DNA from 3 places in the Erwinia tracheiphila genome. Region 2 is predicted to be linked to each of the others. Evidence: predicted binding sites of a transcription regulator. Region 2 holds the regulator's gene; each other region holds the start of a gene.

Region 1 (4,557 bases), 1.2 Mb from region 2:
TCATCTGCATTGATCAGACCTCAGAAAGCGGGATGCTGACTGATTAGCATACCGCTCAGTGCAGGTTTTCTATCACAGGGAATGGCGTTATTTGCGTGGCGTGCACTTTTGACCGATTCGACTTACAAAAATATGCAGGCGCGTTTGTTTCCTCCTGCAACCAGCCACTGAGTGTGGAGTTTTGATAAATAAGAATGCTTAATGACCAATAAATTGCGTCTACTGGCCTGCCTGCCAGAGTCGGACCTGGTTATTCGGAGCAAGTTCTTCGGGGATAACAATCACTACGCCATTTATCTGCTGCTGCGAAGCGTAGCAGATGGCCACCCGAAAATAGCGGCGATCGCCACTTCCGGCACAGCATTGCGTGTCTTCGGCTTTGTCAGCGGTTTGTTGAAGATGAAACTGTTTGACCAGCGAGCCAAAGACATCTGACAGACTCATTCAACGCACCGGCCTGGCCAAAATAAATCAGTCCTGCTTCCGATTCCGTTACGCCGTGCCCCGGCTCGTGGCCGATAACATCCAGTGCGATGGTGAACCGATTAAATATCTCGCCGTCACCATCACCAAACACCGTCTGTTGACCGTTCCAGAACGCATTCTGATAATTTATCCCATAATGAACACTGCTTTTTAGTGCCAGCCCTTTATCTCGAGCGAGTTGCGCTGCCAGACCTGCCAGAAAAAATCATAGGTTATCCCCACATAATCATATGCTTCGCTGCAGGCTATCGGGTTGAACTTCGCGGCGAACCAGCGTGCATGGCAGCGTTTGCGTATTTTCTGCATCATAGATTTCGCGCTCAACCTGTCCTGGTTGCGTTACGCCAGTGTTCACCGGTTTTACCCGGTTTGCTGGCATGAGTGTCTGAACATGAGTCAGCGTGCTCCGTGCACAGTATTGCTGCTGTCCTGAGCCGTTATTAATAATCTTGCGCAGAACACAGGGAGGAATAACGCTGTGTTTCGTTTTGCACTCCTGAACTGTCAGACAATGTGGCTAAAGTATAGACAGGGTTGCTCATTCATGCGTTGGCACTGATATATTGCCAAAAGAAACGCTGGCAGAATTCAGACGGTGTTCCGGAAAAGTTGCGAATGGGCATCAGGAAGAGGAGTATACTTTTCGCGTTTTTTTACCGGCGTGATCGCTGTAATGCCACTTTCGACCCAGCCGTCATCCAGTCGGGTTTTTAATTTATCACCTGGCTGGATCTGCCGGATATTTTTAAGCACTTTTCCATCAGGCGCGGTGGTCACACTGAAACCACGTGCCAGCGTTGCCAGCGGACTGACCCCTTCGAGGCTGGCGACGAGCGCAGAAAAACGCTGTTTATCATGATTGATATGCTGCTGAAGTGATTGCTGTAGCCGATAGAGAATCTGTTGCAGGTGCTGCTGTGCACGGTGAATTTTTCTTTGCGGCTGTAGACCCAGCAGGCGCTGGCCGATGCTTTCCTGCCTGCGGACTGCCTGACGTAACTGAAGCAGCATGACATCTGCAAGACGGCGCTGAAGTTTTATCATGGCTGTTTGCTGGCGTACCAGTCGAAGTTGCGGGTGCTGCTGCTGCAGACGGTGATGCAGACGGGTAAATGTACGGTTCTGCTCCGCAAGGTAATAATCTGCTGCCATCTCCAGTCGGGTTTGCTGCGACTGCAGCTGACGCAGCAATTCGACCTGGTTTCGACTGACCAGTTCAGCAGCAGCGGAGGGCGTGGGGGCTCGTAGATCGGCGACAAAATCACTGATAGTGACATCGGTCTCATGACCGACCGCGCTGATAATGGGAATGCGGCTGGCGTAAATAGATCTGGCCACGCGTTCATCGTTGAAGCACCACAGGTCTTCCAGAGAACCGCCGCCGCGCCCTACGATTAATACATCGCATTCATTGCGCCGGTTGGCCACGTCAATTGCATTTGCAATCGCATCTGGTGCTTCTGCGCCCTGTACCAGCGTTGGATAAATCACCACTGGCAGGGATGGATCCCTGCGCTGTAACACGCGTAACACATCGTGCAAGGCGGCACCGGTAGCGGAAGTAATCACGCCAACCTGACGTGCGGGTTGCGGAAGGGCCTGCTTGCGCGCCTGCTCGAACAATCCTTCCGCCTGCAATCTATGTTTAAGCTGCTCAAACTGCTGCCGCAGCGCACCTTCTCCGGCAGGTTGCATACTTTCGGCAACCAGTTGATAATCGCCGCGCGGTTCATAGAGCGTAATGGTTGCTCTGACCAACACCTGCTGACCATTTTGTGGACGGAAGGTGACGTGGCGATTTGTGTTGCGAAACATGGCACAGCGAACCTGTGCGCTATCGTCTTTCAGCGTGAAGTACCAGTGGCTGGAAGAGGGTTGGGAAAAATTTGAGATCTCAGCGCTTAACCAGATTTGCCCCATCTCCATTTCCAGCAGCTTACGCACCGTGCTATTAAGGCGACTAACGGTAAAAATGGGAGTGGATGGAGGTTGTAACATGTGATTAAGATCAAATTCCAAATCAGAGAGTTAATTGATCAATACTACATGGCTGTCCACTGGAATCAAGAGTTTTCGTAAATAAAGCTGGAGGCAATCGGTTACGGCCTGTATAATGCCGCGGCAATATTTTATATGTTCTCATTTATCCTGAGGTTGAGATATTGCCATGCTAAGAATTGCTAAAGAAGCCCTGACATTTGACGACGTTTTGCTCGTTCCTGCTCATTCAACTGTTTTGCCAAATACCGCCGACCTCAGCACCCAGCTTACCAAAACCATTCGTTTGAACATTCCTATGCTGTCTGCTGCAATGGACACCGTAACGGAAGCCAGCCTGGCTATTGCGCTGGCGCAGGAAGGTGGTCTGGGCTTTATCCACAAAAATATGTGTATTGAGCGCCAGGCTGAAGAAGTTCGCAAGGTAAAAAAACATGAAAGCGGAGTAGTGACCGATCCACAAACCGTGCTGCCTGATACCGCGCTGAGTGAAGTGAAACGTCTGACTGAACAGAATGGATTTGCCGGTTATCCTGTGGTAAATGGCAATAACGAGCTGGTGGGGATTATTACTGGACGTGATGTGCGTTTTGTTACCGACATGAATCTGCCTGTTTCTGCAGTGATGACGCCCAAAGAGCGCCTTGTCACCGTGCGTGAAGATGACACACGCGAAGTCGTCTTGCAGAAAATGCACGAAAAACGCGTCGAAAAAGCGCTGGTGGTGAATGACAGTTTCCACCTGCTGGGCATGATTACCGTAAAAGATTTCCAGAAAGCCGAACGTAAACCTAATGCCTGCAAAGACGAGCATGGACGCCTGCGCGTTGGTGCTGCAGTGGGCGCGGGTGCAGGTAATGAAGAGCGCGTGGACGCGCTGGTGGCAGCGGGAGTGGATGTGTTGCTGATTGACTCCTCCCACGGTCATTCCGAAGGCGTGTTACAGCGTATTCGCGAAACCCGCATGAAATATCCCGATTTGCAAATTGTCGGCGGAAACGTTGCCACGGCATCGGGTGCGCTTGCGCTGGTTGAGGCGGGCGTTAGCGCAGTAAAAGTGGGCATCGGTCCGGGTTCAATTTGTACCACCCGCATCGTCACAGGCGTGGGTGTGCCGCAGATCACCGCAGTAGCCGATGCGGTTGAAGCGCTGAAAGGTACGGGCGTTCCGGTGATTGCCGACGGCGGTATCCGTTTCTCAGGGGATATTGCCAAAGCCATCGCCGCCGGTGCTTCTGCCGTGATGGTGGGTTCAATGCTGGCTGGTACTGAAGAATCACCGGGTGAAATCGAACTTTACCAGGGGCGTTCCTTTAAGTCATATCGCGGCATGGGCTCATTAGGCGCGATGTCGAAAGGTTCCTCTGACCGTTACTTCCAGACGGACAATGCGGCTGACAAACTGGTGCCGGAAGGTATAGAAGGGCGTGTTGCCTATAAAGGCCGTCTGAAAGAGATCGTCCACCAGCAAATGGGGGGGCTGCGTTCCTGTATGGGACTGACGGGCTGTGGTACTATAGACGACCTGCGCACGAAAGCTGAATTTGTTCGCATCAGCAGCGCCGGTATTTCAGAAAGCCATGTTCACGACGTAACCATCACCAAAGAGTCCCCGAACTACCGCATGGGCTCCTGATAACCCTTTTTTGCGCCCGGCACAGCCGGGCTTTGTTAATCCTGAACCCTGATTTTGCTATTGCCCTGGAACAATCCAATGACAACGGAAAATATTCATAAACACCGCATACTGATCCTTGATTTCGGCTCGCAGTATACGCAGTTAGTGGCACGCCGTGTGCGTGAGCTGGGCGTTTACTGTGAACTCTGGGCATGGGATGTCACTGAGGAGCAAATCCGCCAGTTCAACCCAAACGGCATTATTCTTTCCGGCGGTCCTGAAAGTACCACGGAAAACGGCAGTCCGCGCTCGCCAGCATATGTATTCGAGGCGGGTGTTCCGGTTCTGGGCGTTTGCTATGGCATGCAGACAATGGCGCTACAGCTGGGCGGAAAAGTATCGTGCTCCAGCGAACGCGAATATGGCTATGCTCAGGTTGAAATCGCTGTGGAAAG
Region 2 (4,557 bases):
AAATTAAACCACGCTCTGGCCCTGGCGGGAGCACGAACAGTTAAATGGTAACGATGCGTTTACTTATCACGCTTATCACGCTGGCGATGGCGCAGCTGTTTCTGAACATGGCGCACGCATCGCCTCATAGCCCTGTTAATGCCAGTCACCATAAAGTCGATAATAATGCTTCTGCCCGTGAAGATCAGCGTCGCAAACGCCGTCCGGTTAAAACCAGTTCAGGCAAAGTGAAAGATTCCGGCAGCAAAAAATCACATCCCGCTACTGCCCAAAAATTTAAAATAAAAAAACGCAAACCCGCCAAAGAGACGGCACAGCCCCCCTCCGGAAAAAATTCGTTAACGGTATACAAAAGACGATATGGGCATCATCGGGGCGGCCATCTTAATGAATCAGATGAGCAGACTTCCGGTGAGGCACCGTTGAAACTGAGTGAAGCTCATCGTATTCGCTATCAGAAGGCACACGAGACAGCGATGAACAAGCTGATGGGGCAGCTGGGTAAACCTTATCAGTGGGGCGGCACTTCCCCCAAAACAGGCTTTGATTGCAGTGGCCTTGTCTGGTATGCATACAAAGGCCTGGTTAAGTTTAAAATCCCACGTACGGCAAATGAAATGTATCACCTGCGCGATGCTGCCTCGATTAAACGTGATGACCTTGAAAAAGGTGATCTGGTCTTCTTCCGCATAAATGGCCGCGGCACAGCCGACCACGTAGGTGTTTATCTTGGTAACGGTAAATTCATTCAGTCACTACGAACAGGCAAAGATATTCAGGTCAGTGCGTTAAGCGAGGACTACTGGCAGCGCCACTACATTGGCGCACGTCGTATGATAACGCTAAAGACAATTCGATAACGTGAAAACACAGGGCCGCATTAAAAAATGCGGCCCTGGCAACGCTAATGCATAACTGCGGTCAAACCGAATGCTGTTATGATTAATAAAGCACATGCGGATGTGAATAAGGCAAATTTCAGGTCGGTGTCCATTAACGCTTTCTCCCTCTCAGTGAATTGCGGATTTTCCCATAATTACCCGTAAAAATCTCGTCTTATCCTGGCTGGCTTGCTAGAATTTGCCGCCGGAAACGACGGACAACGTTTCACCCATGTGCAACACTCAACACGATACCCTTTTCCCTTTTTTAATTCCTGCGCCATGCAGCCTGAATGACGCGCAACGGACTGATTTTTATCTTTTCAGGCAATCGTTTAACCATTTATTTATTAAGATGTTACGAGACACTCAGGAGCAGTCAGTATGGCAACGATAAAAGATGTGGCAAAGCACGCGGGGGTATCCACCACCACCGTATCCCACGTCATCAATAAAACCCGCTTTGTCGCAGAAGAGACAAAGAATGCCGTATGGGCCGCCATTAAAGCATTACATTATTCTCCCAGCGCCGTTGCACGTAGCCTGAAGGTAAATAATACTAAAACTATTGGTCTGCTCGCCACCTCCAGCGAAGCGCCCTACTTTGCAGAAATTATTGAAGCCGTCGAAAACTGCTGTTTTGACAAAGGCTACACCCTGATTTTAGGCAATGCTCACAACAACCTGCAAAAGCAACAGGCTTACCTGTCAATGATGGCGCAAAAGCGTGTGGATGGGCTGTTAGTCATGTGTTCCGAATATCCCGATACACTTATCGCTATGCTGGAAGACAACCGCAATATCCCGATGGTGGTAATGGACTGGGGTGAACCACGTGGCGATTTTACTGACACCGTTCTGGATAACGCGTTCGAAGGGGGTTATCTTGCCGGGCGCTATTTAATCGAACGTGGTCACCGGGATATTGGCGTAATACCTGGTCAGATGGAACGAAATACGGGCGGTGGCCGTCATGCCGGGTTTCTGAAAGCCCTTGCCGAAGCGAATATTCCACTGAGCCAGGAGTGGCTGGTTCAGGGAGATTTCGAACCAGAATCTGGTTATCAGGCTATGCAAAAGATTCTTTCACAAAATGAGCGACCAACCGCCGTCTTCTGTGGTGGTGATGTGATGGCGATGGGCGCTATCTGTGCAGCAGATGAAATGGGGTTGCGCGTACCACAGGATATTTCGGTGATCGGGTATGATAATGTGCGAAACGCACGCTACTTTACCCCTTCGCTAACCACCATTCATCAGCCTAAAGAGCAGCTGGGGCAAACAGCATTCAGCATGTTGCTGGACCGTATTACCAGTAAGCGTGAAGAGTCTCAGACTATTGAAGTTTACCCCAGCCTCATTGAACGCCGTTCAGTAGCGGACGGGCCGTTTATCAATAGATGATGTGTACTAGCTCAGACCTGATCTGACAGTTACCGGTTATTTATACAGGTGTCTGTCAGATTACATCTGGTTCAGATTTTTTTCTGCCCAGACTCGTTTACCATCAAGTAACGTGGCCATTGGCGTACGCCCGCAGCACATTTTTCCCTGATGAGTTCGCTCATTATTGTAATGCCACAACCAGTTGTCCAGATCCGTTTGCAGGCTCTCCAGGTCTTCGTATAACTTCTTACGGAACGTAACCTGATAAAAATCCTGCAAAATAGTTTTATGGAAGCGCTCGCAGATGCCGTTCGTCTGCGGAGACATCGCCTTCGTTTTTGTATGGTCGATATCGTTGATGGCCAGATACAGCTGGTAATCATGCTGCTCCACCTTACCACAGTACTCCGTTCCCCTGTCGGTCAGGATCCTCAGCATCGGCAGTCCCTGAGCCTCGTAGAACGGCAGTACGCGATCATTGAGCAGGTCTGCGGCGGTGATCGGCGTTTTACTCGTATACAGCTTGCAGTGTGCCACTTTCGAGTACGTATCCACGAACGTCTGCTGGTAGATACGACCCACACCTTTCAGATTGCCCACGTAGAAGGTGTCCTGCGACCCGAGATAACCCGGGTGAGCAGTTTCGATTTCTCCGCTGGCCTCGTCATCGTGGGCCTTCTTCTCCAGCGCTGCGATTTGAGCGTCGGTAAGCACGATGCCTTCTCTGGCGACCTTTTCCTCAAGTGCCTTCAGGCGTTTACGGAAGTTCTCCAGGTCGTGCCGTTGCCAGATGGAGCGCACGCCGCTACCGGAGATAAACACGCCTTTTTTACGCAGCTCATTACTGGTCCGGTGTTGCCCGTGGGCCGGGAACTCAACGGCATATTCAACAACAGCGCGTTCAGTGGCTTCGTCGGCGCGGTTCTTCAGGTTGGGGACGCGGCGGTTCTGGTTAATCAGCGCATCGATGCCGCCTTCAGCAGCCAGTTCCTGATAACGGTAAAACGTGTCGCGTGACACGCCCATGATCTTGCAGGCTTTTGATACGTTACCGAGTTCTTCGGCGAGATTGAGCAGGCCGGCTTTGTGTTTGATGATGGGATTGTTAGTATGAATCATGAGAGTTACCTCGCGTTTTGTTTAAGGATTAGACACCCATATCAAAACCGGTAACTCTCAACCTTTCAAGGTCCAGTGTCAGATCAAGTCGCGACTAATACAGATGATGCTGATATTTCATCCATTCAGCCACACCAGACCCCGTTGAAATACTGCGGAGTCTGGTCGTTGATGGGACAGGAAGGAAACACGCCAGTGACTGGCGATGACCATGTTGCCACCCAGGCTGACGGCTTAACTATGCAGCCACTCACTGTTCAGCGTCGTCGTGTCCCCCAGATATTCAAGCAGCCAGTTTAGTGCGGGTGAAGTGAGCTGCTCTGCCCAGCTAACGCAACAGGGACTTTGCGGAAACATCACCGCCAGCTGCAGTTCCTTCAGTGCCCCGCTTTCGATATAGGTTTCTGCCAGATGCGCGGGTATCATGCCAACACAAATTCCGGCTAACAGGCAGTCAATACCGCTTTCCCAGTTGGGCACCACCATTCGACGTTGATTATCCAGTGTCCAGGTGGTTCTTTTAGTCAGAGCGCGGGAAGTATCTTCCAGCACGAGAGAAGGCCACGCCCTTATTGCCTCTTCGTCAACCACACCGCGCAGTTCCGCCAGTGGATGTCCTGCCTTTACCACGCAACGCCAACTGAGCATGCCCATATCCCGAAAAGCAAAGCGACCGCCAACCGGAATAGCCCGTGTCGCACCAATGGCGACCTCAACCCGATCATCTGCGAGCGCATCCCATACGCCGTTGAACACCTCCGCGAAAAGATGTAATTCCATATCGGGAAAGTGTCGATAGAAATCCACAACTAACTGACGAGTTCGGGCTGGTTTTACAATGCAGTCAACGGCAATATTGATTTGCCCACGCCAGCCATGGGCCAACTGCTGACACTGCCTTCTGGTAACGAGCATTTTTTTGATAAGAGCACGACCCTCCTGAACAAAATGCTTACCGGCTTCTGTTAGCGCAACATCCCGATGACGCCTTATAAACAATGGTACAGTCAGCCACTCTTCGAGCTGACGCACCGTGTAGCTGATAGCAGAGGGAACGCGGTGCAGCTCGCTCGCGGCTGCAGTGAAGCTCCCTGTTCGGGCCACCGTATCAATCACTTCCAAAGAGTGTTCCGACCACATATTACGCCTGCAATATTTTTGAATGGAGAAA
Region 3 (4,557 bases), 1.3 Mb from region 2:
CCGTGAAGGGTTGTTTCAGGCCGCAGAGGGGGGCACACTGTTTCTTGATGAAATTGGCGATATGCCCCCTGCCCTTCAGGTGAAGCTTTTACGTGTGCTACAGGAACGTAAAGTCCGCCCGCTGGGGAGCAATCGCGACCAGGAGATTAACGTGCGTATCCTCTCTGCCACTCACCGCGATCTGCCCAAAGCGATGGAGAAGAAAGAGTTCCGTGAGGATCTGTTTTACCGGCTGAATGTGGTCAATTTGAAAATTCCTGCGTTGCACGAGCGTGCAGAGGATATACCTTTGCTGGCGAACCATTTACTGAAGCAGGCGGCCGAGCGTCATAAACCTTTTGTTCGCCGTTTCTCTACGGACGCCATGCAGCGTCTGGTGGCAGCCAGCTGGCCGGGTAATGTTCGTCAGCTGGTTAACGTCATTGAACAATGTGTGGCCTTAACCTCTGCGCCAGTGATTGGTGAGGCGTTGGTTGAACAGGCGCTGGCAGGCGAAAACACGGCGCTGCCCACCTTTGTCGAGGCAAGGCATCAGTTTGAGCTGAATTATTTACGCAAGCTGCTACAGATGACCAAAGGTAATGTCACTCATGCCGCGCGGCTGGCCGGGCGCAATCGCACCGAATTTTATAAGCTCCTGTCGCGTCATGAACTGGATGCGTCTGATTTTAAAGTGTAGTTTTTCATGCCGCACAAACCGCTGAATATGGTAGGTTAAACGTCCTGAAAAAGAAGACAAACCGCACTGCGGGCCTTGTTTGCTGCATTTATACTATCGAAGATTATCTTCCGATTGCGGAAGGCGTTAAAAGGGTCTGCCATGAAAAAGATTGATGCAATTATCAAACCGTTCAAGCTTGACGATGTGCGTGAAGCACTGGCCGAAGTTGGGATTACCGGTATGACTGTCACGGAGGTGAAAGGTTTTGGCCGCCAGAAGGGACACACGGAACTTTATCGTGGCGCGGAGTATATGGTCGATTTTCTGCCAAAAGTAAAGATAGAGATTGTGATTGCTGATGATATTGTCGAGACCTGCGTGGATACGATTATTCGTACTGCCCAGACTGGAAAAATTGGCGATGGTAAAATTTTTGTGTTTGATATGGCCCGTGTAGTGCGGATCCGTACTGGCGAAGAAGACGAAGAAGCGATTTAATCCGCTGCCTGAGTGGCAAAGAAAAGGGCGGTGACCTGTGGTTACGCCCTTTTTTGCGGCTCAAATTACCTGGTGTGGGCCAAAAGTTTCATAGTGGATCCGTTGCCTGCTTATTCCTGTAGCCATGAGCTGCTGTGTTACAGACTGCATAAAACCCGTTGGGCCACAGAGATAAAACTGCATGTCAGGGTCGCTGATTTCATGCCTGTAAGGCATAAGTTCCATCAGCCCCTCGCGGTGGTAACGATCGTTATCCTGCGGTAAAGGTGAGTTATACCAGATGCATTGTGAAAACGTTGCCAGCCCGGCACCTTTTTCTGTCACCTCTTTGTCAAAAGCGTGTTGTCTTCCGTTATCAGTGGCATGGAACCACCATATTGTCTTCGGATGCTGCTGTCTGACCAGCACGTCAAGCATCGACAGCATTGGTGTTTGTCCTGCGCCAGCCGAGATAAGCGCAATGGCTGTATCTGTTTGTACATCAAGGAAAAAGTCTCCGGCGGGGGGCGTAAGCAATAATTCATCGCCTGTTTTTGCCTGCTGATGCAGCCAGCCTGAAACTTTGCCGTTATCGGCATGACGTACTGCAATACGATAGTCTTTACCATTGGGTGACTGCGTCAGGGAATATTGACGTATTTGCTGACCAGACGCTGTGCGCAGCCAGACGCTGAGGTACTGTCCGGCACAATAGTCTGCAACGGGAAGTCCGTCCGTAGGTGTCAGAATAAAGCTTTTGATTTTTTCACTTTGTGTATCGATCTTACTGATATAAAAGCTGCGCAGTCCCCGCCACCCACCTGGTTTACCCTCACTTTCCCGATAAATTTCTTCTTCGCGAGTAATAAACAGACTGGCCAGAATCCGGTAGGCTTCACCCCAGGCAGTCAGTACCGTCGTTCCCGGCGAGAGCTTCTCTTCAAGGGTCGCCAGTAAATGTTTACCGACAATCTCATAATCATTCGGCTGAATGGCCAGACTGGCATGTTTTTGTGCAATTTTTTCTATCACGGGCTGAAGAACGGACAGGTTTTCAATGTGAGTGGCACAGGCGCAAAGGGTATTAAAAAGCGCTTCACGCTGCTTGCCATTGTGCTGGTTACTCATATTGAAAATATTTTTGAGTTCCGGGTTATGAGTAAACATGCGGTCATAAAAATAAGCTGTGAGGCTGGAACCTGTGGCGAGTAAAGCAGGAATAGTGCTTTTGATGGTGCTGATAGTGTGGGGATCTAACATGGCGCAGCTCCTTGTGTATTAGCAGATTTATTTAAAATGAATCCTTCCAAAAAGGAAAAAGTATCAATTTCCCTCTCAAATACGGCGAGTTGACAACGGCATGGGTAAACTTTTGCCTGTTGACAATAGCAGCATAGTCAGGGATTTATTAGCTAAAGTGAGCGTATTACACCGTCAATCTTCAGGCCAATCGTTTGCGTAAAAAGCGCGGTTTCGACTGGCAGTGGGCGGGCAAAACAGTTTACACTGTCAGCCTGCGCCCTAAAGGGCCGTTTAATGCCGAATACCAGTTAGCTGAGTCAGGAGAAGCGGATGTTAAAGCGTGATATGAATGTTGCTGATTATGATGCCGAATTGTGGCAGGCAATGGAGCAGGAGAAAGTGCGTCAGGAAGAGCATATTGAACTGATTGCTTCGGAAAACTACACCAGCCCACGCGTGATGCAGGCGCAGGGTTCTCAGCTAACCAATAAATATGCCGAAGGTTATCCAGGTAAGCGCTATTACGGCGGCTGTGAATATGTTGATATTGTCGAACAGCTGGCCATCGATCGTGCAAAAGCGGTGTTTGGTGCTGACTTTGCCAACGTCCAGCCCCATTCTGGTTCTCAGGCAAACTTCGCCGTCTACACCGCACTGCTTCAGCCGGGCGATACCATCCTGGGGATGAATCTGGCACACGGTGGTCATCTGACTCACGGTTCACCGGTTAACTTTTCAGGCAAACTGTATAACGTGGTGCCTTACGGCATTGATGAAACCGGCCATATCGATTACGACAATCTCGCTGCACAGGCGCAAAAGCACAAGCCGAAGATGATCATCGGTGGTTTCTCTGCCTATTCTGGTGTGTGTGACTGGGCAAAAATGCGTGAAATTGCCGACAGCATCGGAGCATATCTGTTTGTGGATATGGCACACGTTGCCGGTTTGATCGCGGCAGGTGTTTATCCAAATCCGGTTCCTCATGCGCACATTGTTACCACCACTACACACAAAACGCTGGCAGGTCCTCGTGGCGGCCTGATCCTGGCAAAAGACGGTGATGAAGAGCTTTACAAAAAATTAAACTCAGCGGTTTTCCCTGGTGGGCAGGGTGGTCCGTTGATGCATGTTATTGCCGGAAAAGCAGTGGCGCTGAAAGAGGCTATGGAACCGGAGTTCAAAGTTTATCAGCAGCAGGTTGTCAAAAACGCTAAGGCGATGGTGGAGGTGTTTCTGGAGCGTGGTTATAAAGTCATCTCCGGCGGAACGCATAACCATTTGTTCCTGCTGGATTTGGTTGATAAAAACCTTACCGGTAAAGAAGCTGATGTGGCGCTGGGGCGTGCCAATATTACCGTTAATAAAAACAGTGTGCCCAACGATCCAAAAAGCCCGTTTGTCACCTCCGGTATTCGTATTGGCTCGCCAGCCGTTACCCGCCGTGGTTTCCAGGAAGCAGAAGTGCGTCAGCTGGCTGGCTGGATCAGCGATATTCTCGACAACATCAACGATCAGGATGTGCAGGAACGCGTGAAGAAGCAGGTGCTTGAAATCTGTGAACGCTTCCCGGTTTACGCATAAAAACCACAGGTGAACCTTTAGCGGGACAATATGTCCCGCTTTTTATTATCAACACTAAACCACCTCCTGTGGAGGTGGTGATCGTTCATGTGGGGCTTTGCCCGTAGAATGCCCATGCTAAATACTGCCCCGGTTTGTTACCAGCAAATCAAGGAGTAAATAGCATGAGCAGATATAAATCCGCTTCCCACGTATCCTATCGCTGTCAGTATCATCTTGTATGGACACCGAAGTACAGATACAAAATCCTCAAAGGTCATCTCGGTAAAGAGGTTTACCGCAGCATCTACATTTACAGCAATATGAAAAAATGCACAGTAGTTGAGCTAAATGTGCAGATAGATCATATACATCTGGTGGTGAGGACGCCGCCGGGCTTGAGTGTTTCTGAGTTGATGGGATTTGTGAAAGGGCGAACGGCCATCAGGCTGTTCGAGAAGTTTCCTTATCTCAGGAAGCACAAGCTTTGGTGTAACCACTTTTGGCAAAGAGGGTATTTTGTGGATTCGGTGGGTGCAAAAGAAGAAGTAATTCGAAGGTATGTGCGGTACCAGGACAAGGTTGCCAAAGAGGAAGAAGAAAGGCAAATACAG

The links. Region 2 encodes PurR, which represses purine synthesis genes. Its sites were predicted from a motif close to CANGCAAACGTTTGCNTG; they were not measured.
Region 1: guaB (IMP dehydrogenase) is a predicted target of PurR. The motif match lies at 2,575-2,592, and genes of this name have one in related genera.
Region 3: hmpA (NO-inducible flavohemoprotein) is a predicted target of PurR. The motif match lies at 2,500-2,517, and genes of this name have one in related genera.

Annotation. Positions count from the first base shown of each region.
Region 1 covers NZ_CP089932.1:1,409,174-1,413,730, forward strand. The annotation lists partial or broken gene LU633_RS07370 (protealysin propeptide domain-containing protein) at 373-994, opposite strand; gene xseA (exodeoxyribonuclease VII large subunit) at 1,075-2,484, opposite strand; gene guaB (IMP dehydrogenase) at 2,654-4,120, shown strand; gene guaA (glutamine-hydrolyzing GMP synthase) at 4,199-4,557, shown strand, end outside.
Region 2 covers NZ_CP089932.1:2,654,009-2,658,565, forward strand. The annotation lists gene LU633_RS14075 (C40 family peptidase) at 54-860, shown strand; gene cydH (cytochrome bd-I oxidase subunit CydH) at 905-994, opposite strand; gene purR (HTH-type transcriptional repressor PurR) at 1,266-2,285, shown strand; gene LU633_RS14085 (IS481 family transposase) at 2,346-3,386, opposite strand; gene punR (DNA-binding transcriptional activator PunR) at 3,621-4,526, opposite strand.
Region 3 covers NZ_CP089932.1:1,370,725-1,375,281, forward strand. The annotation lists gene glrR (two-component system response regulator GlrR) at 1-679, shown strand, start outside; gene glnB (nitrogen regulatory protein P-II) at 821-1,159, shown strand; gene hmpA (NO-inducible flavohemoprotein) at 1,220-2,398, opposite strand; gene LU633_RS25755 (hypothetical protein) at 2,593-2,724, shown strand; gene glyA (serine hydroxymethyltransferase) at 2,711-3,964, shown strand; partial or broken gene tnpA (IS200/IS605 family transposase) at 4,129-4,557, shown strand, end outside.